DNA from 4 places in the Terrabacter sp. NPDC000476 genome. Region 3 is predicted to be linked to each of the others. Evidence: riboswitches for the same ligand, from Rfam matches in the RefSeq annotation. Region 3 holds a riboswitch; each other region holds the start of a gene.
What was found. Region 3 has a riboswitch for cyclic di-AMP ahead of ABT295_RS09385 (CHAP domain-containing protein). Riboswitches for the same ligand answer to the same signal wherever they lie in the genome.

Region 1 (7,418 bases), on a different contig from region 3:
AGTATGAGTTCATCGTGATGCTGCCAGATGTGCTCGAAGACTCTGTCGACTACAGCCCCTTCCCCGGAGTCGCAGTGCAGGGGGCCATCACCGTGTCCGCGCTGCTGAGGTCCTAGCCAAGCGGTCGAGAGTCGTACGCCGAGGCCCCCGGGCAGCACGTATGTCGGCACCGAGGGAGGCCATGCGCTGGATCGCAGCCCGGGTCCAGTAGCCTGTCTCCCGTTGGCCGGCCCGACAGGGCCTCGTAACAGCGAGGGTTACAACGACCCTTGCAGCGAGGTTTCCATCGAGGATTTCAGGCATGCCCCGCCCTCGTAGCTCAGGGGATAGAGCACCGCTCTCCTAAAGCGGGTGTCGCAGGTTCGAATCCTGCCGGGGGCACCACAGCAGCATCGGTCGCCGGCCGCAACGCGCAGCCGGGATGAACCTGCCGATGATGCTGCGGATGAAGGTGCATCCGGTGGGGTGATCACCCCATCAGATGCAGGTTCATCGGCAGCATCATCCGTCCGGCCATCCATCGCAGGGCGCGACGCCGGCCGCCGACGCCCGCCCGACGCGTCAGGTGGACCGGGGGCACCACGACGCCACGCCGTCGCGTTCGCACGGCCGCGTCACCGGCACCGCAGCGCCGTCGACCCGACGCGTCACGGCGCGCTCGCCGAGCGGCGAGGCGAGCCGCAGCTCGACCGAAGCGGTCCGGCCGTCGGTCCCGACGCCCGCGCAGGCCCGCCCCTGCGGCTCGGCGAAGCCCGTCACCTGCTCGACCGACACGGCCGACGCCGTCTCCGACGCCGCGACCGCGACCTGGCCGACGCAGATGCCGTCCTGGGTCCACGGGAACACCACCATCACCACCAATGGGTCTCCGCCCTCGCCGAGCAGCTGCACGCCGACCGGCGCCAGCGACACGCGGGCGGGCTCGTCGCGCAGCGGCCCGACCCCGGCGCGCCCGAGCAGCACCCCGACGAGGCCGGTGAGCCCGACGACCCCCACGACCACGGCGGCAACCACCGCCACCGTCCTGCGACGCATGTCTCCCCCGTCCCGCAGACGCACCTCTCGCCTCACCGTCCCGCGCCCACGGGGATGCGTCAACCGCCCACCCCACCGCCCGTCGTGGTGCCACCATCGAGGGAGACCGGCACCGAGCGAGACGAGCACCCATGGCAGAGCACCCCGACCACGGCTTCCTCACCGAGCCGGAGGTCACGCCCGAGATCCAGGCGTACTACGACAGCGACGTCGCCGACCACGGCTACGTCATGAACCTCAGCCGCGTCTGGGCGCACTCCCCGGCCGCGCACGACCGGCTCTTCGAGCTGCTCGCCGACCTCGCGCGCGTCGGCGGGCTCACCTTCCGCCAGCGCGGCATCCTCGTCTCGGCGATGGCCTCGACCGCCGGCGACTCCTACTGCTCCCTCGCATGGGGCGGCCGGCTCGCCATCGAGGCCGGCGACGCCGTCGCGGGTTCGGTCCTGCACCACGACGACGCAGGTCTCGAGCCCGCCGACGCCGCCCTAGCCACCTGGGCGCGCACCGTCACCCGCGACGCCAACGCGACGACCGCCGACGACCTCCAGCCGCTGCGCGCGGCCGGTTTCGGCGACCGGCAGATCTTCGCGATCACGGCGTTCGTCGCGCTCCGGCGCGCGTTCTCGCTCGTCAACGACGCCCTCGGCGTGCGCCCCGACCGCCAGCTGCGCGACGACGCCTCCCCGACGGTGCGCGACGCCGTGTCGTTCGGGCGCCCGCCCGCCGACCGCCCCTCCTGACACCGCCCGTCGCGCCGACCACGTATGCCGTCGGCTCGCTCCGCGCCCTCCGCCCGACCCGCGGCGGCGAGCTGTCAGACGCTCTGGGTGGCGACGCCGCGCAGCAGCGCGAGGTAGTCGTCGGTGGGGCGCGCACCGGTCACGGCGGCATACCCGTTGGCGAGCACGAAGGGCGTCGCGGTGACGCCGAGCGACCTCGCCTGCTGCTCGTCGGCGCGCACCTGGTCGGCGTACTCGTCCGAGGCGAGCACGGAGGAGACCCGGCGCTCGTCGAGGCCGCACTCCGCGGCCAGTCGCTGCAGCACCTCGTGGTCGTCGAGCGCGAGCCCCTCGCCGAAGTGGGCGGCGTGGAAGCGCTCGGTGGCCGCGCCCCGGAGGGCCGGGCCACCCATCTCGCCCGCGAGGGCACACAGCCGGTGCGCGTCGAAGGTGTTCGCCCGCACGGCGCGGTCCCAGTCGAAGACGAGGTCGTCGGCCTCGGCGAGCTCGCTCGCGCGGGCGTTCATCAGGTGCCCGGCACCGGCGTCGCCCCCGTGGCGCACCGAGAGGTGCTCGCGCACCGGCACGCCGCCGCCCACCGCCAGGTCGGGGTCGAGCTCGAACGACCGGAGCCGTACCGTCACGTCGCTGGGCCGCTCGAAGCCGTGCACGGCCGCCTCGAGGCGCCGCTTGACGATCCACGAGTAGGGGCAGGTGAGGTCGCCCCACAGGTCGAGCTCGATGACGGTCGTGGACTCGGCAGCAGGCTGGTCGGTCATCGACTCAGTCAACCACGGGCCGTCCGGGGCCCCGTACGGCGCTGCGCCCCCACCGGTGACCGGTGGGGGCGCAGCGCGAAGGTCTGGCGGGAGCGACCGCTCAGATGCGGCCGTACGACGACGGCGTCGTCCAGATGGAGTGGTTGCCCGTCGTCGTGCCGGGACGCTGCGCGTCGATCATCCGGCCGGGGCTGACGTAGATGCCCACGTGGTAGATCGGCGAGCCGAAGAAGACGAGGTCGCCGGGGCGCGGGTCGCTGACCGGCGTGGCGGCGCGGGCCTGCGCGGAGGCCGTGCGCGGGATCGAGATGCCGGCCTGGCGGTAGACGAAGGAGGTGAAGCCCGAGCAGTCGAAGCCGTTGGGCGTCGTGCCGCCGTAGACGTACGGGACGCCGGAGTAGGCCTGCGCGATGCCGACGATGCCCGAGGCGCTCGGCGCGGGGGCGTTGAGGGCGGCGCGGCTCGACGAGCGCGAGGCGCGAGAGCTGGAGCTGGAGCTGGACGAGCTCGAGCCGGACGAGGACGAGCTCGTGTCGCGGGCGGCAGCGGCCTCACGGGCGGCGGCGCGCTCGGCCGCACGCTCGGCGGCGGCCTTCTCGGCCTTGGCCTGGGCGCGCTCGCGCTTGACCTTGACGTCCTCGATGACGACCGGCTTGACCTTGGCCTTGAGGGCCGGCTTGGCGTAGCCGATCGCGGACAGCGCGCTCGGGGCGGTGACCGTGCCTGCGGCCGGGCCGACGGCCGCGGCACCGGAGACGCTGACACCGGCCACGGGGCTGTTCGAGCCGTCGGCAGCGCTGGCGCTGGCCGGGTTGGCGAACGTCGCGACGAGGCCACCCGAGGCGGCCACGATCGCCGCACCCTTGACGGCGGGCTGCGCTGACTCCCGGGCGATCGTCTTCAGCTCGGAGATCGCGTTGAAGCGACCGGGGGCGCGATGGCGCCCGGGAACGTTCTGAGCCACAGGTTGACCTCTCGACGCCTACGAGGTGAGCTGTCGGGTTCGGGCTTGAGGTACTACCCGGCCTTCGCTCGGACCGGCATCGGTCCGTGGAGGGCTTCACCCCGAGGGCGTCTCACGACGCCCGGAGAACGGTGGGTCCCCCGCTCCTGCCATGGTGTTCGAACTGGGCCCCTGGTCGATGGCAGGACTCGGCGGTCCGACCCGGGGCGCCCACTCGACGGGGAGAGCGAGCCCGCCAACCGTACCCAATGGTCACGGTCTTGTCACTTTCCGTCCACAGGTGTCCCGGGCACGTCCCGAGGGGGTGTGGAGCGGGTGTGGAGCGGGTGCAGCGGCCCCTCGGCGGCCGCTCCGGCCGGGGCTCAGGCGGCCTGGCAGAAGACGTGGACCGCGACGTCGGCCGGCAGCGAGACACCGGTCGAGGGCTCGCTGCCCTCGCGCACGGCCACGACGCGCGTCCCGTCGCGCACCACCTCGACGCGGGCGCCGGGCACGACTCCGGCGCTCGTCAGCAGCGCGAGGGCCTCGGGGTCGACCTGCACGGGCTCACCGATGCGGCGGATCGTCACGACCGACGGGGCGTCGCCGACGGCCGCGGTCAGGGTGCGCAGGCCGGTGAGGAAGTCCTCGTCCTGGCGCACGCCCAGCTCGTCGAGACCGGGGATCGGGTTGCCGTAGGGCGACTCGAGCCCCTCGCCGATGAGGCCGAGGATCTTGCGCTCGACCTTCTCCGACATGACGTGCTCCCAGCGGCACGCCTCGTCGTGCGCGTACTCCCACTCGAGGCCGATGACGTCGACGAGGAGGCGCTCGGCGAGCCGGTGCTTGCGCATGACGCGGGTGGCGAGCAGCCGCCCGTGGTCCGACAGCTCGAGGTGGCGGTCGCCCGACACGGCCACGAGCCCGTCGCGCTCCATGCGCGCCACCGTCTGCGACACCGTCGGGCCCGAGTGGCCGAGGCGCTCGGCGATGCGCGCGCGCAACGGGACGATGCCCTCCTCCTCGAGCTCGTAGATCGTGCGCAGGTACATCTCGGTGGTGTCGATCAGGTCCGTCACGGTCATACCTTCTCAGAATCAGGGAGCCTCGGGTGCCGCACGTGGGCGGCCCCCGGTCCCGCGGCGGGTGGGGTCGTGCCGCGGCACCCAGAGGCGCAGCCAGCCGGCGCCGACGACCGCCCCGGCGCCGAGCACGACGGCCGACGCACCGAGGGTCATGACGGCGCTCAGCCCTGACAACACCAGCGGGCCCGCGGCCCTTCCCAGGTCGGCGCAGAGCCGCCAGCCGCCGAGGAACTGGGCCCGGCCGTCCGCCGGGGACGCGTCCGCCCCCAGGGTCATGATGAGCCCCGCCCCGAGCCCGTTGCCGATGCCGAGCACCGTCGCCGCCGCCGTCACCGCCACGAGGCTCGTCGCGAGCGGCAGCAGCGCCATGCCGAGGCCGAGCACGAGCATGCTCGGCACCGCGGCGGCGACGCGGCCGTAGCGGTCCATCAGCCAGCCCGAGGGGTAGAAGAGCGCCATGTCGATGGCGCCGGCCACGCCGAAGACGAGCGAGGTCTGCGCCGGGGAGAAGCCGACCGACTCGGCCCAGAGCGGCACGAGCGCCTCGCGGATCGCGCGCGCCCCGGCCACGCACATGGCGCCCGTGCCGAGGGTGAGCAGGACGTGCCGGTGCTGGAGCAGCACCGAGGCCACGCTGCGCGGCGCGGACCGCAGCGCGCCCTCGTCGTGGCGCGCCGTGATGTCGGGCGCGAGGAGCACGAGCGTGAAGGCCGCGGCGCTCGCGACGACGCCGATGGCATACGCCGACCCGATGCCCCACCGCCCGATGACGAGGGAGCCGATGAACGGTCCGACGAAGTAGCCGATGCGGTGCACCCCGCCGAGCGTGGAGAGGGCGCGGGCACGCAGCGCGACGGGCACGGCCTCGGTGAGGTAGGCCTGCCGGGCCAGCCCGAAGAGCGAGCCGGCGAGCCCGATGACGAGCACGCCGGCGAAGAGCTGCACGAGCCCGCCGGCGAGCGCGGCCAGCAGCATGCCGACGGCCTCGATGACGGCGGCCGCGAGCAGCGCCCGCCGCTCGCCGATGCGTGCGGCGAGGGCGCCCGAGGGGAGGTCGCCGAGCAGCTGCCCGACGCCCATCATCGCGACGAGGAGCGCAGCGACCCCGACCGAGGCACCGAGCTCGCGGGCCGAGACGGCCACGATCGGCGAGACCGCGCCGGCCCCCGTCGAGCCGAGCAGCGTGGGGCCGTATGCCGACAGCGCGATCGCGCGCAGCCGTCCGCCCTGCTCGGGCGGGGTCTCCCCCGAAATCTCGGTCACGCCACAGGACCCTAACGATTGGGTTTCTCGGGTGGCCGCCCCAGCACGCCGGCGGAAGCATTGCTCCGTGACCGGGACTCAGAGCACGAGCAGCCCCAGGGCGGTGGAGGTGGCGTTGGCGGCGAGGACCGCGCACGCCAGCGTCACCACGCCCTGGCGCCCGCGCACCCGCCACGCCCAGCGCAGCAGCGCGGTCTCGACGGCGACGACGACCGCCTCGGCGGCCAGCAGGCGCCCCGGCGACCCGAAGGCGGTCGATGCCGCGAAGAGCAGCGGCTGGGTCAGCACGTTGACCGCGACCGCCCCGGCGACCGCCACGCGTCCGCTCGCCCAGCCGGCGAGCCGGGCCGGCACGACGAGGACGGGCAGCTCGGCCGCGAGCGTCAGCGCGAGCGCCGCGAGCGCGCGAGGGATCATCGCGTGACGTCCGCCGCCGCGCCGCCGTCGCCTCCTGCGCGCACCGTCACGCTCCTCGTGCTCGGGGCCGTCGCGGCCGCCCTCGCCGCGGCTCTGGGCTCGCCGATGGCGACGGCCGTGATCGGCCTCATCCTCTTCGGCATCCTGCACAACCTCCTCGAGATCCGCTACGTCGTCGGCCGCTTCCCGGGCGTGCTCGGCCGGCCCTTCCTCGACCTGCTCGTCGGCCTCATCACCGGCATCGTCGTGTGCCGGCTGCTCGTCGGAGTCGTCGGCCGGCCCGCCCAGCTCGCCGAGGTGGTGCTCGGCTACGCCATCCTCGCCGTCGCGGCGCAGCGCGGCCTGCGGGGCCGTCGCCGGCACGTGGCCTGGGGCGTCATCGCCGTCGCGGCCATCGCGTCCCTGTCGTTCCCGGCCTACCACTTTGTCGTGCTGACCCATTTGCACAACGTCGTGCCGCTCGTGTTCCTCTGGGAGTGGTCGCGCCGGATCGCCTCGCGCCGCTGGAGCCGGTCGTTCCGGGCCGTGCAGCTGCTCTGGGTGCTCGTCGTGCCGGCCGTGCTGCTGAGCGGGCTGCTCGACGGCTCCCTCGGCACCGACCCCGGCATCGTGCGCAGCGTCGTCGGGGACGGTCAGTCGGTGCTCGCCGCGAGCGCCCCACCGGGCGAGGCCGCCACGGTCCTCGGCATGCGGGTGCTCGCGGTCTTCGCCTTCATGCAGACCATGCACTACGTCGTGTGGGTCGCCCTGATGCCCCGCGTCGCCCCGGACGCGTCGGCCGCCTTCGAGTCACGCGCGCCATGGCTGACCGGCCCACGCCTCTGGGCGGCCGGCTTCGTGGCGGCCGCCCTCTTCGCGGTGCTCTTCGGGCTCGACTTCACCCAGGGCAAGGCCGTGTATGCCGCGCTCGCGAGCTACCACGCCTACCTCGAGCTGCCCGTGCTGCTCGCCCTGCTCGTCGGTGGCGCGGCCGCACGCCAGGCGACGGCGTCCCCCGGTGGCAGCGGGGCCGGGACCCAAACCGGCTCCGGGCGGGCCGGGACCGCGCCCGTCGGCGGTGGGGTCGGAGGCGGCGGAGCCGGGCAGGGCCTCGACTTGCGGCCCGAGACCGCACCGGCGGTCGCGCTCGATCCCGAGGTGGGCCCGTGACCGTCCCCGCGGACGCCGCGGCGCCGCC
Region 2 (7,418 bases), on a different contig from region 3:
CACGTCGTGCGTGACGAACGGCCGCCGGTCGACCAGCTCGCCGTCGACGACGTCGAAGACGTCGGTGCGCCCGGTCGGGGTGTCGTCGTAGTAGGCGAGTCGTCCGTCGGGCGAGAAGTCGATGCCGTTCGAGATCGTCACGCCCGGCAGCACCGTGGTGACGCCACCGTCGGCGTCCACCCGGAAGAGCCGCGCGCTGCCGGGCACGCGGTCGTACCCCATCGTGCCGGCCCACAGGCGGCCCTCGCCGTCGACACCGCCCTCGTTCATCCGCACCGACGGGTCGTCCCAGAGGTCGAACCACGGCGTCGGCAGCGCGTCCGCCTCGTCCGCGCGGGCGAGCCCGCGCTCGGTGGCCACGACCCAGCCCCCGGCGGTGCGCGGTCGCACGAACGCCGCGACGTCGCCCACGTGCAGGCGGTCCACCGAGCCGTCGGCCCGCAACGTCAGCACGTCGCCGGCGAGCATGTCGACCCACCGGAGCCCGCCCCACGCATCCGCCCAGACCGGTCCCTCGCCGTGGTAGCAGAGCGCGTCGGTCAGCTGCTCCGCCCGCATCAGTCCCACCACACCCCGACGTAGTGGTGCCCCGTCGGCACGCCCGGGGCGTCGACGAGCCAGTCGGCCCCCGCTGCCGGTCCCCCGCTGCTCTCGGTGTCGGCCTCGATCGTCAGGCTGTCGACCTCCTCGGGAAGCAGCGTCGTAACGACGGCCGCGCCACTGGCATACGGCCACTCGTCGTCGGGGAAGGTGTCGAACTCCAGGACGTCGAGCTCGATGCGCACGTCGTGCACCTCCGGGTGCGAGCGGAGGTCGAAGAGCACCCGGCGCACCACCTCGAGGGGCACGTCCTCGGGTCGGTTCGGCGCGATGCACCACTCGCAGTCGTTCCCGTCGAAGAACTGCTCGAGCGTGACGGCGACCTGGGCGCTCGCGCCACCGCGTCCCCGGACGTGCTCGACGAAGGCGGTCTGCTTGGCGTGGTCCATGAAGGTGTCGGCCCCTGGGGTCGCGGTCATTGCATCGGCCGGGCGTCGGCTACACTGACGCCGCGTGCCACCGTGCAGGTCCCTTGCGGGCATCCTCCGGCGGCCCGTGCGAGCGTAGCTCAATGGTAGAGCGCCAGCTTCCCAAGCTGGATACGCGGGTTCGATTCCCGTCGCTCGCTCCGACTCACCTCGGGCGAGACCGCCGCGTCACGCCGGCGACGCCCCTGCACGACCGTCGGGACAGCGCCGCGGCACGGCCCGGGAGCCCCGCCGCGGCGCCGACCGTCAGGCCATCCGGCCCGCGACCCAGCTCGTCGTCCAGATCTTCGAGAGCTGCACGCGCTGACCCGGCTTCGGCGAGTGCCACACCTTGCCGCTGCCGGCGTAGATGCCGACGTGGTAGGCCCGGCCGCCCGACATGAAGAAGATGAGGTCGCCCTGCTGCAGGTTCGACTTGCCGATGCGCACGGCCGCGAGGCGCTGGGCGTTGGCGGTGCGGGGGACGCCGACGCCGAGGCGGGTGCGGTAGGTGTAGTAGATGAGGCCGGAGCAGTCGAACGCGGTCGGGCCGGCGGCACCGTAGCGGTAGGGGTCGCCTTGCTGGGCGGCGGCGACCTTGACCGCGGTGCGTCCTCGGGCGGCACGCACGGCCGGGCTCACGTAGGCCACCGGTGCGGCGTCGATGGTGACCGGACCCGAGGCCTCGGCGGCCTGGGCGGCCGCCTGCGGCGCTCCCCGGTCCGCGACCGACGACGTCGGCGCGCCACCCGTCCCGAGCACCAGGGCCGCTGCGAGCAGGGGCGTGACCGTCAGGGACTGCCAGGGGATCCGACGAGCGAGGGCAGAAATGGGCATGGTGAAGTCCTTCCCACGCCTGTGAGGTGAGCTGTCGGGTTCGGGCGGAAGATGCCCGGCCGCAGATGCGGCTTCACCCCGAGGACCGGCGAACCGGCCCGGAAGTGGGTCCCCCACTCCTGTCCGTACGTGTTGCAGGGGCTGCCCCACCGGTGGACAGGATTCGGCGTCCGGTGGGCCACCCGGGGGTGCCCGGGGCGATGACCATCCCACAGACGGTGACAGATTGGTCACGGGAAGGTCGCGAAATGACAGATCTTGGCAACAGTTGCCCAACGAATGGGGTAGTGGACCGACCCCCGTCGACAGACAGTGCCACGGTTTCGGGCCGTCTCCCGGACCCCGACGGGGTAGAGCGGTGGACCGGGCTCCGCCCCGCGGCGCCTGCGCGACGGCCGTGTCAGGCACCTGGGCGCGTCGGTTTTGGACCTGGATGCCCCGGTGTTGCTACGGTAGGCGACGCCTCGCAGGCGTAGTTCAGTAGCAGAACAGCCCTCTTCCAGGGGGAAGACGTACGTGCAATTCGTGCCGCCTGCTCCAGATGCAGTACTCCAGATGCAGAAGGGCCCGGTCACCACGACCGGGCCCTTCTGCCGTCCCCGGGGCGCCCCCACTCCCGCCCGCGCGGCGTCACCGGGCTCGACGCGCATTCGTGACCTCATCGCCTTGCCTTCGTTACCGGCCAGTAGCATCATGGAAGTGACCGGCCAGTAACGTGACGCGCCCGCGGCCGGAACGCGCGGACGCACGACGAGACACAGAACGCGGAGGGTCCCCATGGGCCACTACAAGAGCAACGTGCGCGACCTCGAGTTCAACCTCTTCGAGGTGCTGGGCCGGCAGGAGGTGCTGGGCCGGGGGATCTACGCCGACGTCGACGTCGACGCCGCCAAGGACATCCTCGCCGAGGTCTCGCGCCTCGCCGAGCACGAGCTGGCCGACAGCCTGCTCGACAGCGACCGCAACCCGCCGGTCTACGACGCGGCCACGCAGACGGTGACGATGCCGCCGTCGTTCCACCGCTCGTTCCGCGCCTACGTCGACGGCGACTGGGGCAACCTCGACGTGCCGGCCGAGCTCGGCGGCATGGTCGTGCCGGCCTCGCTGCGCTGGTCGGTCGCCGAGATGGTCTGTGGCGCCAACCCGGCCGTGCACATGTTCACGGCGAGCTACTCCTTCGCCAACCTGCTCTTCCACCTCGGCACCGACGACCAGAAGAAGCTGGCCAAGCACATCGTCGACAAGGCCTGGCACACCACGATGGTGCTGACCGAGCCGGACGCCGGCAGCGACGTCGGCGCCGGGCGCACCAAGGCCGTGCAGCAGCCCGACGGCACGTGGCACATCACGGGCGTCAAGCGCTTCATCACCTCGGCCGAGAGCGACCTCGTCGACAACGTCGTGCACTTCGTGCTCGCCCGCCCCGAGGGCGCCGGCCCCGGCACGAAGGGCCTCAGCCTCTTCATCGTGCCGAAGTTCCACGTCGACCTCGAGACCGGTGATCTCGGCGAGCGCAACGGCGCCCACGTGACGAACGTCGAGCACAAGATGGGGCTCAAGGTCAGCACGACGTGCGAGGTGACCTTCGGCGAGCACGAGCCCGCCGTCGGCACCCTCCTCGGCGACGTCCACGACGGCATCGCGCAGATGTTCAAGGTCATCGAGAACGCGCGGATGTTCGTCGGCACCAAGGCGATCGCGACCCTCTCGACCGGCTACCTCAACGCGCTCGAGTACGCCAAGGAGCGCGTCCAGGGCGCCGACCTCACGCAGATGACCGACAAGTCGGCCCCGCGCGTGACGATCACCCACCACCCCGACGTCCGCCGCTCGCTCATGCTCCAGAAGGCGTATGCCGAGGGCCTGCGCGCGCTCGTGCTCTACACCGCGAGCCAGCAGGACACCGTCAACCAGGCCCAGGCCGGCAACCCCACGGTCGCGCTCGAGCGCGGCTCGGACGCCGAGCTCGCCAACCGCCTCAGCGACCTCATGCTCCCGCTCGTCAAGGGGCTCGGGTCCGAGCGCGCGTGGGTGCTGCTCGGCACCGAGTCGCTGCAGACGTTCGGCGGCTCCGGCTTCCTGCAGGACTACCCGATCGAGCAGTACGTCCGCGACGCGAAGATCGACACGCTCTACGAGGGCACGACCGCCATCCAGGGGCTCGACTTCTTCTTCCGCAAGATCGTGCGCGACAAGGGCCAGGCCCTGCAGCACGTGGCCGGGCAGATGCAGGAGTTCGCCAAGAACCTCGGCGGCTCGCTCGACACCGAGCGCGAGCTGCTCGGCCGGGCGGTCGAGGACGTGCAGGGCATCGTCGGCCACATGATCGGCGACCTCGTCAAGAGCGACCCCCGCATGGGCGGCGACGCGGCCAACCTCTACAAGGTCGGCCAGAACACCACGCGCCTGCTGCTCGCCGCCGGTGACCTCGTCGTCGGCTGGCTCCTGCTGCGCCAGGCGGAGGTCGCCCAGGCGGCGCTCGACGGCGGCGCCTCCGGCAAGGATGCCGACTTCTACCGCGGCAAGGTGGCGGCCGCCTCGTTCTACGCCAAGAACGTGCTGCCCAAGCTCGCCGCCGAGCGCGCCATCGCCGAGGCCACAGACAACGACCTCATGGACGTGCCCGAGTCGGCCTTCTGACCCGGTCCCGGGCAACACACCGAGAAAGACGCAACCCACCGGCATCCGTTGCCGGTGGGTTGCGTCTTTCTCGGTGTGTTGCCGGGCCGGCGGGTCGTCAGAGGGTGCGCTGGTAGGAGGGGCTGAGCTCGACGACGCGGAAGCCGAGCTCCTCGTTGATCGAGACCATCCACGCGTTCGTGTCGTCGTTGCCGGTCACGACGCGCCGGCGCCCCGGGTGGTCGCGCTGCAGGCGCCGCAAATTCTCGAGCTTGACGGCCATGCCGAGGCGGTGGCCCCGGTGGTCGCGGTGCACGAGCGTGCCCCACTGCCAAGCCGTTCCGGGCGCGCCCGACGGCAGCACGAGATCCGTGTAGGCGACGACCTCCCCGCTCGTCCGGTGCACGGCCACGGTCGTCAGCCGCACCCGCCCCTGCGCCCGGAACACCTCGAGGTGCTCCTCGTAGCGCGCCGGCGTCAGCGACTCCTCCTCGAAGTCGATGTCGCCCGTGGGCGCGTCGACCGCCAGCTGGTTCATGAGGGCGCACAGCGAGGGCCGCAGCGCGGTCGGCACGCCGCCCACGTGGGTCTCGAGCACGTATGCCGCCTCGCACCTCTCGCGGGCCCGCTCGGCGTGCCGGTCGAGCACGTCGTCCGGCACCGGCAGCTCGAGGTGGCGCATGATCTCGGTGTTGTTGAGCGAGAAGCCGTGCGCCTCGGCGAACCGCCGCGAGGGGTGGCCGTCGGAGTCGGGCGGCACGAGGAAGTCGACGATCACCGTCGAGCGGTCCTCCTCGCGGACCCGCGCCATGAGGCGCTCGACGAGGGCCGAGCCGGCCCCGCGACCCCGGTGGGCCGGGTCGACCGCGACGTCGACCCAGGCCATCGTCGTGTTGTCCTCCATCGGCAGCCACAGCGTCGCGATGCCGACGGCCTGCCCCTCGTCGACCGCGGCCCACATCTCCATCGGCTCGGCCGCGTCGACGTGCCGCCACTCGACGACCGTCTCGGCCAGTGAGGGCGGCTCGTTCCACGGTCGCTCGTGGCCCTTGCTGGCGCAGAGCACCTCGTGGGCGCGGGCGCACACGGCGTCGTCGTGGACGTCGACGAGGATCGTCTCCATGCCTCGACGGTAGGGGGCCGGATCCGCGGAGCACCAACGAGTTTCGGCGCCGGAGCGCACCAGCCGACGTCAGCACCCGAGGTCACCGGGCCTGGGCGTCTCCCTGAGGTCGGGTCGCCCGCAGCAGGACCAGGCCGAGCCCGAGCACGGCGAAGCCGACGAGCGGGGTGACGTCGGCGACGAGGAAGAAGACGGGCCGGTTGCCGAGCACGTCGACCCCGACGATCGAGACGACGAGGATGCCGAAGAAGAGCACGGCGGCCGCCACGGCAGCCAGCGGGTCGGCCCACGGTCGCGCCGGGGTCCGCGGGCGCGCCGCGCGCGACGGGCCGGCCGGGCGCGACGGGCCGGCCGGGCGCGGGCTGCGGTCGAACCGCACGAACACCGCGACGAGCACGGCCGTCACGGTCGCGAGCACGGCGAAGAGCAGCGGCCGCGTCAGCCACCACGCGAGGGTGCCCGTCGCCGGCTGCGACACCCCGACGGCCCGCGTCACGAGCAGCACCGTCAGGAGCGCGGTCAGGTGCCAGAGGAACGCCGTCATGGCGAACGGTCCGGCCACCACCACGGCGCGCCAGGCCGACGGCCGCGCGAGCACGCGCGTCATGAGCGGGCGCAGCAGCACGGCGAGGCCGCAGATGCCGAGACCCTGGGCGAGCAGGGCGACGGTCGGCGGCGCCATGTTCGAGACGGCCTCACCGGGCAGCCCGACCATCGAGACCGGGTAGGGCCCGAGGCCGACGAGCAGGCCCATGGCGGCGAACCCGCCGACCGCCATGCCCCATCCGCGTCTGATCGTGAGCAGGTCGTCGCGCCAGGCGAATCCGAGCTGGTGCAGCGCGAGCCACACGAGGGCGAAGTTGAGGTTGCCGACGAGCTCGGGGCCTCCCCCGAACCGCACCAGGTCGACGAGGCAGGCGGCCGTGACGAGCCCCGCGACGACGCCCAGACCCCAGCGCCGGTGCAGGTCGCGCATCAGCGGGGCGAAGGCGCACGCCCCGAGGTAGATCCCGACGAACCAGAGCAGCTGCGGCACGAGCACGAGCGCCTCGCGGGCGATCCGGCCGGCGTCGCCCGGCCGGGAGGTCAGTCCCGTGAGGTCGGCCGCGGCGCCGATCGCCGCCCAGACGACGAGGAACGCGAGGGTGGGGCGCAGCAGGCGCAGGGCGCGCGCCCGGAAGAACGCGGCATACCGGCCCCGGCCCACGGGGTGACGGCGCTCGAGCGACTCGAGGGTGTGCGCGTGCGCCACGCCACCGACGAGGAAGAAGAGCGGCATGACCTGGAGCAGCCAGGTGAGGGGCTGCAGCGCGGGGACCTCGGCCAGGGCGTTGGCGATGCGCCCGTCGGGAGTGATGTCGACCATGAGCCAGTGCCCGAGGACGACGACGAAGAGCGATCCGACCCGGAGCAGGTCGACCCAGCGGTCGCGCCCCTCGGGCGTCGCGGCGGCGATCGCCTCCGCCGAACCCGGCACGGCACGTGCGGGGTCGGACGCGCGGGACCGGGGGCGGGTCTGGCTCACCCACCCATCGAAGCACGGGTGGCGGCCCGGGCAGGTGAGTTCGCCTGCTCAGGACGTCGTCCACCCGATCGCCTACGGCCGCACCGCGCTCGGGTCGGCCGGCAGCGCGGCGCGGGGCCGTCAGAGGGCGCCGTCGCGCCGCTCGACGCGCTGCTCGACGACCTCGTCACCGTCCCCGTCGACGTGACGCTCGACGCGGCGCTCCACGACGTCCGGGGCGCCCCGGCGCTCGGTCACGGTGGTGTGCTGCGTGCGCGTGCGCTGGGCGTTCATGACGAGCGCGAGCACGATCGCGAGCGCGCCGCCC
Region 3 (7,418 bases):
CATCGCCGGGTGGGGGAGCGGGACGGCGGCCCGCTCGGCCCTGCTGTTCTTCCTCTACACCTTCCTCGGGTCGCTGGCGCTGCTGCTCGGCTTCATCGGCCTGTACGTCGCCTCGGACCCGCACACCTTCGACATCCCGACGCTCGTGGCCGCGATGCCGCTGCACTCGTCGGGACCCGTCGCCGGACTCGTGCTCGGGGCGATCCTGCTGGGGCTTTTCGTCAAGACGCCGACCGTGCCCTTCCACACCTGGCTGCCTCCGGCCCACACCGACGCACCCGCCATCGGCTCGGCCGTCCTCGCCGGCGTCCTGCTCAAGATGGGCACCTACGGCTTCGTCCGCATCGCCATGCCGATGCTGCCCCAGAGCTGGCAGGCCTGGTCGTGGGTGATCATCGCCTTCGGCGTCGTCTCGGTGCTGCACGGCGCCTTCGTAGCCCTGGCCCAGACCCACCTCAAACGGATGATCGCCTACACCTCCGTCAACCACATGGGCTACATCGTGCTCGCCGTGGGAGTCGCCGGCCTGACGGCGGCCGGCACCTCCTCTCGTCAGCTCGCCGTCACCGGCGCCGTCACCCAGATGGTCAGCCACGGCGTCATCACCGGCGCCCTGTTCCTCGTCGTCGGGATCCTGCACCGCCGCGGTCGCGACTACGAGCTGGACGGCTTCGGTGGCCTTGCCGGACCGGCGCCACGGCTCGCGGCGGTCTTCGCCGTCGGTGCCTTCGCCTCGCTCGGCCTTCCCGCCCTGTCCGGCTTCATCGCGGAGTTCCAGATCTTCACCGGCAGCATCGGGGCCGCCCCGGTGACCGCCGTCTCGCTCATCGGGATCCTCGTGACCGCCGGACTGTTCCTGCGCGCCTACCAGCGGGTGTTCACCGGAGGCCTGCGTGGACAGTCCGCCGGCTTCGAGGACCTCAGGACACCGGAGGTGCTCGCGATCGGTGTCCTGCTGCTGGCCTCGCTGGTCATCGGCGTCTTCCCCCGAGTCGTGCTCGACGTCATCGAGCCGGCGTCGTCGGTCCTCGTCGGACTGGTGTCCCGGTGAGGTCGCCATGGAGATGAGCATGCGCCCGCTGGTGCTCGCCCCGGAGATGGCGCTCTTCGCAGGAGCGCTCGTGGTCCTGCTGTCCGGCTCGTTCCTGCGGCGCTCCCGGCTGTCGGCGACTCGATCCGTCGCAGCCCTCGCCCTGGCAGCCTCGGCCGCCCTGACGGTGCTGGGCATGACGCGCGGCACCCAGACGGCCTTCGACGACACGTTCGTGGCCGACCACGCCACGGCCGTCGTGCGGGTCGTCGTCGCGGTCGTCGTGTCGCTCATGCTGCTGGTGGCAGCGGACGACGTGGGCGGCTCGCCCCGGGAGGCGGAGACGTACGCCCTGCTGCTCCTCGCCTCCACCGGGGTCCTCGTGATGAGCGGCGCCCGTGACCTGCAGGTGCTTCTCGTCGGGTTCCTGCTGGCCAGCATCCCGGCATACGGCCTCGTCGGGCTGGAACGCACCCGTGCGGCGGCGGAGGCGGCGATGAAGACCTACCTGCTGGGCGCGTTGGCCGGCATCTCGCTCATGCTCGGCACGGCGCTGCTCTACGGGGTGTCCGGCGAGACGAGCTACGTGTCGCTCACCCGCGAGCTGGCAGCGTCGCCGTCCGGAGTGCTCTCGGCCGGTGCCGTCCTCGTCGTGTGCGCCCTGCTCTTCGAGGCGGGCGCGGTGCCGGCGCACTTCTGGGTGCCCGATGCCGCGCAGGCGGCCGGTGTCACCGCTGCGACCTTCCTCACCACCGTCCCGAAGCTCGGCGCCGTCCTGGCACTCTCGCGCTTCGTCGGGGTCCTACCCGCCACCGTGGCCTGGCCCCTGCTCGTCGGCGTGCTCGCCACGCTCACCATGACGCTCGGCAACCTCGCCGCCTACGGTCAGACCGACGTGCGCCGGCTGCTCGGCTGGTCGACGGTCAGCCAGGCCGGCTACCTGCTGGTCCCCGTGGCCGTCGTCGGGCGCAGCCCGCTGGCCGAGCCGTCGCTGCTCTTCTACCTCGGGGCGTATGCCGTCACGAACGTGGGCGCCTTCGCCGTCGCCGCGGCGCTGCCCGAGCATCGCGGCCTCACCGACTACCGCGGCCTGGCCCGTCAGCGCCCGTGGCTGGCCGGGTCACTGGTCGTGTGCCTGCTGGGCCTGGTCGGGACTCCGCCCACCGCCGTCTTCATCGGCAAGCTGACGACGGCGACGGCCGCCTGGGAAGGGGGGCTGCCGTGGCTGACGGGCGCCGTCGTGCTCAACTCCCTGCTGAGCCTTTTCTACTACCTGCGCTGGATCGTCCCGGTGTTTGGCCTCGGCTCCTCAGCGGGTCAGCCTTTCGTGGCACGGACGGCATACGGCCGTGGTGCCCGTGGGGCGGCCGTGACGGTGGGGCTGCTGAGCCTGTTGCTCGGCGTCGGCGCCGGCTGGCTCTGGCCGGCGTAGGAGCCGACGCCGCCCCGCACGCGCATCCTGGTCCCGTCGCCAGTCACGGACCGGCAGCGACGCCGCCGCGCGCGGCTCGACGTGCCTGTCCGTTGGAATGGGCTCCTTCGTGCTGACCGCACGTGGTCGTGGACGACTCGTGCTTCCATGATCACGAAAGTCACCAGCCAGCAGGAGGTCGTGGAGCTCTTCGGCGCTGCCGAATCGCTCGTTGAGGTTCAGGAGGCTTTGGGAGTCGCCCCGCATGGTTGAAGGTCTGTGGGTCCTTGAGGCCGTTCCCAGCGCCCTGCTTGTGCGTGTTATGCAGGGCGCTGGGAACGGGTTCGGTGGCCTACGGTGCGTAGATGTACTTCATGCCGCTGATGTCGGTCAGGGTTCGGGTGTTGTAGTTGAACGGACCTGCCAGGGCGTTCATCTCGATGATGGTCACCTGGTCGCCGTTGACGGCGGTGACCCAGCCGAGGTGGCCGGCACTCGATGACCCGTAGACACCCGGTTGCAGGACAAGGATGGACCGGGTTCGGGGGGTCCCGCTGACGGTGTAGCCGGCACCGGCCGCGCGCTCGGCCCAGACGAGGGCGTTGCCGGTCCACCCGCCGGGGTAGTAGCCCTCGGACTGGTACCACTTGTTGAGCACGCCCCAGGTGCACTGACCGGCTGATCCCCAGTTGTACGCAGAGCGGCCGCCGACGGCCGCGGAGGGTGCGGAGGGTGCGGTGGCGACGGTGGCGCTCGGGGTGCTGCTCAGGCTGCGCCGTTCCCGGTCGCGGGAGGCGCGTTGCTGGGCCTCACGTTCGAGTTCTGCCGTGTCCCGTGCCGCTTGGCGTTCCTTCTCGAGATGGACGTCGGTGATGACCTTTGCGGGGGGTACCTGCTTGACAGGCTTGGTCGGGGTGAAGCCGATCGAGGTGAGGGCGGGCCGGGCCGGCACTACGACCGTGGTGGGTCGCTCCGCGGATTTGGGCCCGGTGGCCGCGGGTGCGCTGGCCGTCACGTTGCTCTCGGCCGCTGCGGGTGGCGCCAGTGTGCTGACGAGCCCGCCGGTGGCGGCGAGGATCGCGGCTCCCTTCATGGCGGGCTGCGCGGACTCGCGAGCGAGCACTGCGAGCTCGGCGATCGGATTGGGCTTGCCGGGCGGTCGGTGCCGCCCGGGGCGTCGGGTGGTGTTCATGGGTGGCCTCTCTTGCGCCTGCGGGGTTAGCTGTCGGGTTCGGGCCGGAGGTAGTGGCCCGGCCGGCGCGTGAGCGTCGGCTTCACCCCGAGGACCTCGCGTCTGCGGGTCCGTTGTTGGTGGTTTCCCCGTTCCTGCCGTGTTGGGGGTGTGGACTCGTTGGGGTGGCAGGATTCGGCGCCCCGGCGAGTGCCCTGTTGGGCGTGGGGTTGGGTCACAGGGAACGAGGTTCGTCGCCTGCTGGATGGTGTCCGACGGGGCGTGGGGCATTTGGCCATGGGCTCCTGTCGGGTGGATCAGGTCGTTTGGTCGGTCTCGGTTAGGTGGAGGGTGTGGTCGGTCGGGCCTTCTTTCTGTTCGATGTAGGCGGGGATGCGGCAGGTCCCGGTTCGGGCGTCTAGGTCTTTCAGATGACGGTGCGGAAGTTGTTGATCAGGCGTGACTGGAGCCAGGTGATGACGGGCTCCCAGAGTCCGGCGAGCATGAGGGCGCCGACGGTGAGCAGGATGATGCCGCCGGTGAGCCGGATGGGTTGTCGGTGTTGCCGCAGCCAGTTGCTGGCGCGGCTGGCTCGTTCGTATCCGGCGGCCATGGCCAGGAAGGGAAGGCCGAGGCCGAGGCAGTAGGCGATGGCGAGGGCGATCCCGCGGCTGACGGTGCCGTCCTGCGCGGACAGGGGTGCCGCCATGGCGAGGATGGCGGCGAGGGTCGGGCCTTGGCAGGGTCCCCACCCGATGCCGAAAGCGACGCCGAGCAGCGGGGCACCGCCCAGCCCGGTGGGTGGGCGCCATCGGGGCGTCAGGGACCAGGAGCGGCCAACCCCGAGGGAGAGCAGCGCGGTGATGATGACGACGGCTCCGCTGATGCGCAGGAGCGCGGACTGGTGTTCCTGCAGGGTCAGGGACGCGGCGGCGACGATCCCTGCGCCGATGATGAAGACGGTGCTGAACCCAAGCACGAACAGCAACGTCCCCAGGACCATCCGCCCGCGGTGCCGATCAGCGAGCGGCTGCTCGGACAGCCCGGTCACGTATCCGAGGAAGCCGGGAACCAGGGGTAGGACGCAGGGGGAGGCGAACGAGACGACCCCGGCAAGGACGGCGACGCCGAGCGCGACGAGGACGGGGGCGGCGGTCAGGTCGGCGGGGTTCACGCGGCGCGCACATCCTCGACGAGACCTTCGAGCGTTGAGGCGGTCAGGGGGCCCAGGACGCGGGCCGCGATGCGGTGCTGCCGGTCCAGGATCAGGGTCGTCGGGGTGGCGGGGGCCTTGCCGTTGAGGGAGAGCATCCGCTCACCGCCGTCGTAGGCGAGGGACAGGTAGGGGACGCGGTTGGCGCGGATGAACGCCAGTGCGGACTCCGGGCTTTCCTTGGTGTCCAGCCCGATGAAGCTCACGTCCTTGAAGCGGCTGGTCAGGTTGCGGTACGCCTTGTCAAGCTCGGGGGTCTCGGTGATGCAGGGCGGGCACCACGAGCCCCACACGTTGAGGACGACGACCTGGCCGGGGTGGTCTTGCAGGGACCAGATGCGGCTGTCGACGGTGGGGCCTGCGACCGTGAGTGGGGTGCCGCGGTTCGCGGGGTCGATCCGTTCGACGCTGCCGTCTCCGGAGACGTATCCCTTGCGGTCTCCGGAGCGCGCCTGAGCGGCGACGGAGTTGCTGCCGGACGTGGTGCCGCACGCGGCGGCCGTGAGGACCAGGACCACGGTCGAGACCGCCCACGCCCAGCGCGCGCGGTGACGCGCGCGCTGGGCCCGACCGCTCACGAGGCGTCTCCCGGCCGGGACGAGTCGGTGCCGGACCGGGCCTGGATCACAGCGGTGGGCGTGGCCACGCGTGAGTCGTGGGGCGCGCCGCTGGTCAGGGTCTCCAGGGACTCCGTCCCGGGCGGGCGGCGACGTCGAGCGAGGGAGGTGATGATCGCGACGGCCGAGGCCGTCACCACGATGGTGGCGATGAGCTGGGTGCCGGTGAGTCCGGCGAACGGCCGCTCGTCGATCCCGCGGGCGGCGTCCAGAGCCAGCCGCTGCCCGGCGTAGAGCAGCGCGAAGATGCTGATCGCGACTCCGGGCATCCGTTGGATCCGCTTGCCGAGCAGGACCAGGACGATCGCGATGACGGTGGCGGCGATCAGGTCGTACGCGGGCGTGAGGTGGTAGGCGCAGCCCGCGTAGAAGGATCCCAGGTCGGTGCAGCTCTCGCCGAGTCCCGGTGCTCGTGCGGGGCTGGGCGTGAACCCGGGTGCCAGGACCGATCCGGGCTGGATGGTGTAGCCGATGCCCCACGCGCCGGTCAGGGGCCGCCCGAGGTGATCCCCGAGCATCAGGTCCCCGACACGGCCGAGCGCGACCCCTGCCGCCAGCGGGGCCGCTGCCGCGTCGAGGACCGGCAGGACCGCCACCCCGCGGCGGCGCAACACGATGAGCGCGGCCAGCACCCCGCCGAGGAGCCCCCCAAAGAGGGCCATGCCGCCGCGCCCCACCTCGAGCATCTGCCAGATCGACCCGAACTGGCCGGGGTGGGAGATGACGTAGTCGATCCGGGCACCGACCAGCCCGGCCGGGATGCCCCACCCGACGGCGGCCTCGGCCGCGTTGGCATCGAGGCCTCGGGCCCGCAGCGCGCGGCGCAGCAGGAACCATGCCGCCACTATGCCGACCGCGGACAGCAGCCCGTGCGGGGAGATGCCCAGCACGGTAGGAACTGTCGGATAGCTCCATTGAACGGCCGGCGCCCCAATGGCGTTCATGAAGACGCTCACCGTGGCCTCACCACGTCACGTCCGCGCCGGTCTTGCTGCCAAGTCACGAGCCGCAACCGAGTCAAAGCAGGGTCTTCATCGTCGCGATCTCCTCGGTCTGGGCCTTGACGACGGCCTCCGCGAGAGTCTTGACCTGCGGGTTCTGTGTCGTGCCGAGGACCTGCTTAGCCATGGTGATAGCGCCCTGGTGGTGCGCGGTCATCATCGTCACCCACTGCTTGTCGAACGCCGCCCCGTCGGCGGCCTTGAGGGCGTCCATGTCGGCCTGGGTCATCATGCCCTGCCCGCCCTGTCCAGACATACCGCTCATCCCGCTCATTCCGGTGGTGGGCTCCGGTGCGCCCCAGGACTGCAGCCAGCCGCGCATCGTCTGGATCTCCGGGTCCTGGCCGGCCTTGATCTGGGTCGCGAGCTCGCGCACCTGCGCGGAGGACCCCGGTTTGGCCAGGGCGATGTCGGCCATCTCGACGGCCTGCTGGTGGTGCGGGATCATCATCTGGGCGAACATCACGTCACCGGCCCGACCGACGTCGGCTGCGGCCGAGCCGGTTGGCGCACCGCCCGACGGCGTGCCGCTCATGCCGGTCATGCCCGTCATGCCGGTCATGCCGGACGAGCCCTGGTCCATGCCAGGCATCGACCCTCCCGAGCAAGAGGTGAGGACACCAGCCAGCACGAGCGCTCCGGTGGCGGGAACGAACCTACGGATTAACGGGCGCATGCAAACAACTCCTCCTCAAGGACCACCGCGAGGGTGGGCCTGCCTGACAGGCGTCTTAACCTGTACTCGGATGCCTCCCGCGCTGGGGTGCCTCAGTGGCAGACAACGGATGACCAGCGTCGCCGAGGCGCACCGACGAACGGTCAGGGTTCCATGAAGGTTTGATGAAGAAGACCGGCGATGAGCCGCCTCGTCCGTATGCCGTCGGCGTCGTCACGAGACGTGACCGAGTCGAGACCGCCCGGGCGACGGTGAGTAGCCACTAGACCCAGAAACCGCACACGGGGTGGGCTGGGTAT
Region 4 (7,418 bases), on a different contig from region 3:
CGGCAACTTCCGCACGGCCGACGGCCTCGACCGTGACCAGGTCGCGCAGATCACGACGACCGGTGCGACGGCGGTCGTGACGCCCGACTGGCAGACCAACCGCTACAACCCCTACTGCTTCAACTGGGCCTTCGACTCGTACGTCCGTGGCGTGTCGTACTCGCCCGACGGCTCGTACTTCGTCGTCGCGGCGACGGGAGGTGGCGTCGCGAACACGTTGTGCGACGCCGCAGCTCGCTTCGAGACGTACGCGACGGGCTCCGACATCCAGCCGACGTGGGTCAGCGAGACCGGCGGCGACACGATGTGGGGCACCGAGATCACCGACAACGCGGTCTACGTCGGCGGTCACCAGCGGTGGGGCAACAACCCCTACGGCAGTGACACCCCCGGCCCCGGCGCCGTGCCGCGGCCCGGCCTCGTGGCGCTCGACCCCGTGAGCGGCCGTCCGCTGCAGTGGAATCCGGGACGCAACCCCCCGGGCAAGGCGGTCTACGCCGTCCTGGCGACCTCCGAGGGCCTGTGGATCGGCTCGAACACCGACTACGTCGGCAACTTCCGCTACCTCCGCAAGAAGATCGCGCTCTTCCCGTACGCGGGTGGCGCGCAGCTCGCGCAGACGAACGTCGGCGCCCTCCCGGGCAGCGTCTTCATGGGCGGTCCGGTCGGCGGCGCCACGAGCACCAACGTGCTGTACCGCGTCAACGCCGGTGGCGGCGCGATCGCCGCCATCGACAACGGTCCCGACTGGGCCGACGACAGCGGCTCGAGCCCGCTGCACAACGACGGCAGCAACGCGGCCGGCTGGGGCAGCGGCGCGGCGATCGACCCGTCGGTGCCGAGCTCGACCCCGTCGTCGATCTTCGACAGCGAGCGGTGGGACCCGGGCGACGCCAACGAGATGCGGTGGACGTTCCCGATCGCGGCGGGCACGGACGTGCAGGTGCGGCTCTACCTCGCCAACCGCTGCGGGTGCACCAGCGCCGTCGGATCGCGCGTCTTCAGCGTCAGCGCGAACGGCAGCCCCTGGCTGACGAACTACGACATCGTGGGCGACGTCGGTGACCAGAAGGGGACGATGAAGTCCATCAACCTCACGGTGCCGGCCAGCGGCCAGGTGACGCTCGACTTCACGCACGTCGTGGAGAACCCGCTCGTCAACGGCATCGAGATCGTCCGGGCCGGTGTCCCGACGCCGCCGCCTGCGGCGTCCGACACGCTCAGCCGCGTCGGTCTCACCGCGACGGCTGCCTCGTCCGCACCGGAGCCCGCCGCCGACGGTGGCATCGCGTGGTCGAACACGCGGGGCGCCTTCATGGTCGGCAACAAGGTGTTCTACGCGCAGACCGACGGCTACCTCTACTCGCGCACCTTCACGGGCACGACGTGGGGGCCCGCGGTGCAGATCAACCCGTACCACGACCCGGCCTGGGCGACGGTCGACAACCACCTCGGTGGCACGTTCGACGGCAACCTGCCGACGCTCTACGGGCAGATCCCGAACCTGACCGGCATGTTCTACAACGCAGGTCGGCTCTACTACACGCTCTACGGTGACAGCCGGCTCTTCTGGCGCTGGTTCTCGCCCGACAGCGGGATCGTCGACGAGCGCACGAACGTCGCCCCCAGCTCCGTCGACCTGCGCAACGTGCGTGGCATCTTCGTGGCCGGAGACAGCGTGTACTTCGCCTCGCGCACCGACAGCACGCTCTACAAGGCGGGCTGGGACGGGGCGTCCGTCACGGGGAGCCCGGTCGCGATCAGCGGCCCCGCGGTCGACGGCACGTCGTGGTCGAGCCGGTCGATGTTCCTCTTCGCCGGGCCGCCCCTCAACCAGGCGCCCAAGGCGGCGTTCGGGTCGTCGTGCTCCGGTGCGACGTGCGGCTTCGACGCCTCGGCGTCGAGCGACTCGGACGGCACGATCGCCTCGTACGCGTGGGACTTCGGTGACGGCAGCACGGGCTCGGGCAAGACGCCCTCGCACCCGTATGCCGCCTCGGGGACCTACTCGGTGAAGCTGACGGTGACCGACGACAAGCGTGCCACCGGCACGCTGACGAAGGACGTCGTCGTGACGGTCCCGGTCAACCAGGCGCCGACGGCGGCGTTCGGGTCGTCGTGCTCCGGTGCGACGTGCGGCTTCGACGCCTCGGCGTCGAGCGACTCGGACGGCACGATCGCCTCGTACGCGTGGGACTTCGGTGACGGCAGCACGGGCTCGGGCAAGACGCCCTCGCACCCGTATGCCGCGTCGGGGACCTACTCGGTGAAGCTGACGGTGACCGACGACAAGGGTGCCACCGGCACGCTGACGAAGGACGTCGTCGTGACGGTCCCGGTCAACCAGGCGCCGACGGCGGCGTTCGGGTCGTCGTGCTCCGGTGCGACGTGCGGCTTCGACGCCTCGGCGTCGAGCGACTCGGACGGCACGATCGCCTCGTACGCGTGGGACTTCGGTGACGGCAGCACGGGCTCGGGCAAGACGCCCTCGCACCCGTATGCCCCGTCGGGGACCTACTCGGTGAAGCTGACGGTGACCGACGACAAGGGCGCCACCGGCACGCTGACGAAGGACGTCGTCGTGACGGTGCCCTCGAGCAGCACGACGTTCGTCGGGGCGAACCACTCGGCTCCCGGCGCGGCCAAGTTCAAGGCCGCGGCGGTGCCGACGGGGACCCAGGCCGGTGACCTGATGCTCCTGATGTTCTCGCGACCGACGGTGGCCACCTTCTCGGGGCCGACCGGCGTGACCGGCTGGACCCAGGTGGCGACGGTCACCAACGGCTCGGTCACCTCGACCGTGTGGCGCAAGAGCGCCGACGCGGCGGACGTGGGCAAGACGGTGCGGTTCGACGACCCGAGCACCTACCGGCTCGGCACGCTCGACCTCGCGGTCTACCGCGGTGCGGACGCCACCAGCGTGCGTGCGGTGAGCGCGGTCGACGTGGGGCAGAGCTCGCACACGACGCCCGCGATCGCGGTCTCGGCGGGTGACTGGGTCGTGTCGCACTGGGCCGGCCTGACGTCGGCGGTGTCGCCGTGGACCCTGCCCTCGGGCATGGTCGTGCGTGACCACCTCGAGGACCCGAGCGGTGCCTACCGCTACGAGTCGCTCACGGCCGACCCGGGTGCGGTCGTCACGTCGGGCGGCACGTCCGCCGGGGTGACCGCCACGACGGTCAACAAGTCCGACCGTGAGGTCATGTGGTCGATCGCCTTCGGGCAGTCGTGACCACCGGTGCCGGGGGGTGCCCGCCCAGGCGGGCGCTCCCCGGCACCTCTTCTCCGTGAACAGCACCAGACGTCGGGGGGACGCAGCATGAGAGCTCAGCGAGTCACACGTCGGTCGGCCGTCGCCTCGGCCCTGGTCCCGGTGGCGGCACTCGCGCTGCTCACCGGGTGCAGCAGCACGGCGGGCGACGCCGTGGCCGCAGCCGGCGGCCCGGCGTCGTCCACACCGGCAGGCACGCCCGTGGCCGCTGGCACGACCGCGACCGGGCGGCCGGACGGTGCGGCGTCGGCCACCGAGCCGGCGCCGTCGTCGGCCCCGGCCACGCGACCGGGCACGAGGCCGACGGCACCTGCCACCCCGGCGCCGACCAAGCCGGTGGCGGGCCCGGGGGTGGCTGCGGCCGGTGACCAGACCTCGGTGCTGAACCGCTTGCCGGGCAGCGCGTCGTCGTCCTGCGCGACCGTGGGCACGCAGACGGACGTCCGCTCCGGATCGCTGGCGGTCGGCAACTTCGCGCAGGCCCGGGCCGCCGTCGCCAAGGGCGCGGTCAACGGCGCCGAGGTCAGCTTCTACGTCGTGCCCGCCGACGGTGCCGCGATGCCCGGCGTCCGGCTCAAGGCGACGTCGCCGACCGGGGCCGTGCGGACCGTGTCCTCGACCCAGGTCGAGCAGGCCGACACGTGGTACTACTACCGCGTCGCGCTCCCGGTGCGCGACCGCGGCAGCTGGCGCCTGGAGTTCACCGCGGGCGCCGACACGGGCTGCTACCGCGTCACGTTCTGAGCGGCCGCCGACAGGCCCTGCCGCACGAGCGGCAGGGCCTGTCGGCGTCCGACGACGCGACCGGCCCCGTGCACTCGGAGGGAGCGCGCGGGGCCGGAGCCGGATTCGCCCGTCAGTAGGCGAAGTTGACGTTCTTCAGCAGCGACCCGTAAGCGGAGTACTCGGCCGAGGTGCTGAGGTTCCACACGCAGTCGAGGTTGTTCTTGTTCGTCGGCGGGTGGTTGAAGTAGTACGCGGCCGCGAACCAGCTCTCGTTCGCGATGAGGTAGTTCTTCGCGTTCGTGAGCCACGTGGCGCGTCGGGAGTCCTTCGTGACCCCAAACTCGGGGAGCGCCACGAGCTTGCCGTGCGCCTTGCCGAAGGCGAGGAGGGGGCTGATGATCGTGCTCAGCTCGACCCACTTGCCCCGGCCCTCGCCGCACGTGTACCAGTTGTAGGCGTCGGCACCGATGACGTCGACGTAGGCGTCGCCCGGGTACCACTTGCCGGCATACATCCGGTCGGACGTGCTGGTGCGGAACGACCAGTCGGTCAGCTGGAGCACGAAGCGCGCGTTCGTGACGCCCTGCTGGCGGAAGATCGTCACGACGCGGGCGTAGGCCGCCTTGAAGTCGGTCGCCGTGCCGAGGCCGGTCTTCGAGGTGAGCTCGGGCTCGTGGCTGTAGGCGAAGAGGGTGAGGCTGCCGCGCGACTTGATCGTCGTCGCCCAGCGCACGATGTTGTTGTAGATCGCCGTGCCGGGCTTGGCCGCGGCGACGGTCTTCCAGTTCGACGAGCTGTTCGCGGTCAGCATCCGGCCCGTGGGCACGCTGCCCTCGAAGTTGCCGTAGCCGTGGACGCCGACGGTCGTCCCGGTCTTGCTGGCGAGGGTGGCCGTGTCGCCGACGGCGCCGGCGTAGATCTTGCCGCCGGGCAGCGCGGTCGCCGTGGCGGCCTGCGCCGGCACGGCGAGGGTGGCCACGAGGGAGCCGGCCGCGGCGAGGCCGAGGGCGGCGACGGTGAACCGGTGGGGGGATCTGCGCGCGGGCAGGGCGAAGCGAGGGGTGGTGCGCATGTCTGCTCCAGGTCTCCTAGGCTGCCGACCGGGTTAGCTGACGGGTTCGGGCCGGATGGCGCCCTACAGGAGCAGGCTCCTGATTCACCCCGAGGGAACGGTGGGTCCCCGGCTCCCGGGAGGCCTCGAGGGCTCCGGGATTAGGCGATGTGTGTGAAGGCGAACGGAACCCTAGCGGACCCCTGCACACGGGGACAGGTCACGACAGGTCCGATGGGAACGGGCAGATGGCAGCAATCCGGACGATCCGGTCAGCGCCCCGCGACCGGCGGGAGGGGCCGTCCTGAGCACGCGGCCGTGCTCAGGAGCGGGGTCCCCGAAGGCTGGGAGCAGATGTGACGCGGATCACACCGTTTTCCCGTCATAGCGGTCTCAGAGGGCCGCGTCGCCCGCTTCCGTGACGCGCGACCGGGTCCCGGTGCCGGCCTCCGAGGTGGCCCCGGGTGCCCTGTCGGGCACGGCGCTCGAGCGCTGCGCGAGCCGGCCGGAGAAGGCGGGCAGGCCGTGGCGGCGCCGGGCGGCGAACCACACCGGGGGCCCGATGAGCAGCGCGAGGAGCAGGACGATCCCCGTGGCCGTGTTGGGCACCCCGAGCAGCTTGAGGGCCGAGGCGAGCAGCACGAAGGCCAGCGCCCGGCGCACGAGCCCGCCCGGGGCACGCGCCGAGAGCTGGGCGCCGATCCAGACGCCGGGGATCGAGCCGAGCAGGAGCGACAGCGTCAGGTCGAGGTGGAAGTCGCCGAGCAGCATGTGCCCGACGGCGGCGGAGGCCACGAGCGGCACCGCCTGGAGCAGGTCGGTCCCGACGAGCTCGCTCGCCTTGAGGGTGGGGTAGATCGCCATGAGGGCGATGATGATGAGCGAACCGGACCCGACGGAGGTCATGCCGACGACGATGCCGCCGACCGCTCCCACGAGCACGGTCTGCCAGATGCGGACCGTCACGGTGGGCGGCCCGGGCGGCAGGGGCGCGGCGCGGCCGTCGAGGCGGCGCGCCCGCTCGAGCAGGCGCAGGTAGGCCCGCACGATGAGGCCGGCCGAGGCCAGCAGCAGGGCCACCCCGAGGGCGACCTGCAGCCAGTGCTGCGCGGCGGCGCCGGAGCCGAGGCGGTTGAGGATCAGCACGCCGACGAAGGCGCTCGGGATCGACCCGATGCAGAGCCACTTGACGAGGGAGAGGTTCACCGTGCCGCGCCGCAGGTGCACCATCGACCCGACGGGCTTCATCACCGCGGCCGCGACGAGGTCGCTCGAGACGGCCGTGAGCGGCGGCACCCCGAAGAAGAGCACGAGCATCGGCGTCATGAGGGCGCCACCGCCCATGCCGGTGAGGCCGACGATGATGCCGATGCCGAGCGAGGCGATGGTGAGCAGCGGGTCGAGGGTCATGCGAGCCACCCTCCGTCGCGCAGGTGCCCGAGGATCTGCTCGAGGGACTCCTCGAGGGTGCTCCCCGTCGTGTCCACGACGAGGTCGGCGTCGACCGGGGCCTCGTAGGGCGACGAGATGCCGGTGAACTCCGGCAGCGACCCGGCCCGGGCCTGGGCGTAGAGGCCCTTGCGGTCGCGCTGCTCGCAGACCTCGAGCGGGGTGGCGACGTGCACGAGGACGAAGTCGCCGACCTCGCAGACCATCCGGCGGACCTCGGCGCGGGTCTGCGCGAACGGTGCGATGGGCGCGCAGACGGCCATCCCGCCGTGCCGGGCCACCTCGGCGGCCACGAAACCGATGCGCAGCACGTTGGCGTCACGCCCGGCGCGGTCGAAGCCGAGCCCGGACGACAGCAGCCGGCGCACGAGGTCGCCGTCGAGGAGGCTGACGCTGCGCACGCCCTCGCTCTCGATGCGCTGGACGAGGGCGGAGGCGAGCGTCGACTTGCCCGACCCGGAGAGGCCCGTGAGCAGGACGACGACGCCGCGCCGGGTGCGCGGCGGGCGCCACCGGTGCAGCACGGTGCGGACGGCTGGGTCGAGGCCCACGGGTTCGAGCCCGCGGTCGAGCGCGGCCCCGGCCTCGAGCCACGCCCGGTCGGTGTGGGCGAGCACGCGGACCGGTGCGCCGGCAGAGCGTGCCACGGCCGCGACGAGGGCGGCGTCGCTGTCGGCGTCGCGCCACCAGATCGGGGCGTCGACGACCGTGACGTCGGGGTGGGTCGCGCTCGTCGCGAGGAGCGCCGCCCTCAGCACGGCGGCCGGGATGCCTTGGGGCGTCGGCGAGCTCGGCGCGAGCACGACGACCGGCCCGGTCACCTCGTCGGCGAGCGGCGGCCGCTGGGCCACCACGAGAGTTGCGCCGGGACGCAGCCAGTCGGCGGCCGTCGCGGTCGGTGCCGTCGGGTCGGTCACGAGC

Region 1: it holds a riboswitch for cyclic di-AMP, as region 3 does, so the genes downstream of both, ABT295_RS17380 (C40 family peptidase) here and ABT295_RS09385 (CHAP domain-containing protein) in region 3, are expected to answer to the same signal.
Region 2: it holds a riboswitch for cyclic di-AMP, as region 3 does, so the genes downstream of both, ABT295_RS13105 (C40 family peptidase) here and ABT295_RS09385 (CHAP domain-containing protein) in region 3, are expected to answer to the same signal.
Region 4: it holds a riboswitch for cyclic di-AMP, as region 3 does, so the genes downstream of both, ABT295_RS17790 (glycosyl hydrolase) here and ABT295_RS09385 (CHAP domain-containing protein) in region 3, are expected to answer to the same signal.

The regions. Positions count from the first base shown of each region.
Region 1 covers NZ_JBEPDF010000003.1:288,099-295,516, reverse strand. Annotated here, with positions in the region: gene ABT295_RS17405 (hypothetical protein) at 1-116, shown strand, start outside; tRNA gene ABT295_RS17400 (tRNA-Arg) at 309-384, shown strand; gene ABT295_RS17395 (hypothetical protein) at 562-1,035, opposite strand; gene ABT295_RS17390 (carboxymuconolactone decarboxylase family protein) at 1,167-1,775, shown strand; gene ABT295_RS17385 (DsbA family oxidoreductase) at 1,850-2,533, opposite strand; gene ABT295_RS17380 (C40 family peptidase) at 2,634-3,497, opposite strand; cyclic di-AMP (ydaO/yuaA leader) riboswitch at 3,501-3,677, opposite strand; gene ABT295_RS17375 (iron-dependent transcriptional repressor DtxR) at 3,860-4,555, opposite strand; gene ABT295_RS17370 (MFS transporter) at 4,574-5,824, opposite strand; gene ABT295_RS17365 (hypothetical protein) at 5,903-6,241, opposite strand; gene ABT295_RS17360 (hypothetical protein) at 6,245-7,390, shown strand; gene ABT295_RS17355 (hypothetical protein) at 7,387-7,418, shown strand, end outside.
Region 2 covers NZ_JBEPDF010000002.1:140,206-147,623, forward strand. Annotated here, with positions in the region: gene ABT295_RS13090 (SMP-30/gluconolactonase/LRE family protein) at 1-558, opposite strand, end outside; gene ABT295_RS13095 (YfbO family protein) at 558-1,019, opposite strand; tRNA gene ABT295_RS13100 (tRNA-Gly) at 1,098-1,168, shown strand; gene ABT295_RS13105 (C40 family peptidase) at 1,275-1,844, opposite strand; cyclic di-AMP (ydaO/yuaA leader) riboswitch at 1,849-2,023, opposite strand; tRNA gene ABT295_RS13110 (tRNA-Gly) at 2,311-2,384, shown strand; gene ABT295_RS13115 (acyl-CoA dehydrogenase) at 2,622-4,484, shown strand; gene ABT295_RS13120 (GNAT family N-acetyltransferase) at 4,582-5,586, opposite strand; gene ABT295_RS13125 (acyltransferase family protein) at 5,669-7,111, opposite strand; gene ABT295_RS13130 (DUF6458 family protein) at 7,232-7,418, opposite strand, start outside.
Region 3 covers NZ_JBEPDF010000001.1:1,995,879-2,003,296, reverse strand. Annotated here, with positions in the region: gene ABT295_RS09395 (complex I subunit 4 family protein) at 1-1,051, shown strand, start outside; gene ABT295_RS09390 (NADH-quinone oxidoreductase subunit N) at 1,059-2,462, shown strand; gene ABT295_RS09385 (CHAP domain-containing protein) at 2,794-3,633, opposite strand; cyclic di-AMP (ydaO/yuaA leader) riboswitch at 3,655-3,764, opposite strand; gene ABT295_RS09380 (cytochrome c biogenesis CcdA family protein) at 4,040-4,786, opposite strand; gene ABT295_RS09375 (TlpA family protein disulfide reductase) at 4,783-5,403, opposite strand; gene ABT295_RS09370 (prolipoprotein diacylglyceryl transferase family protein) at 5,400-6,332, opposite strand; gene ABT295_RS09365 (DUF305 domain-containing protein) at 6,460-7,026, opposite strand.
Region 4 covers NZ_JBEPDF010000003.1:381,634-389,051, forward strand. Annotated here, with positions in the region: gene ABT295_RS17775 (PKD domain-containing protein) at 1-3,232, shown strand, start outside; gene ABT295_RS17780 (hypothetical protein) at 3,328-3,702, opposite strand; gene ABT295_RS17785 (hypothetical protein) at 3,695-4,015, shown strand; gene ABT295_RS17790 (glycosyl hydrolase) at 4,128-5,069, opposite strand; cyclic di-AMP (ydaO/yuaA leader) riboswitch at 5,076-5,226, opposite strand; gene ABT295_RS17795 (sulfite exporter TauE/SafE family protein) at 5,442-6,458, opposite strand; gene cysC (adenylyl-sulfate kinase) at 6,455-7,418, opposite strand, start outside.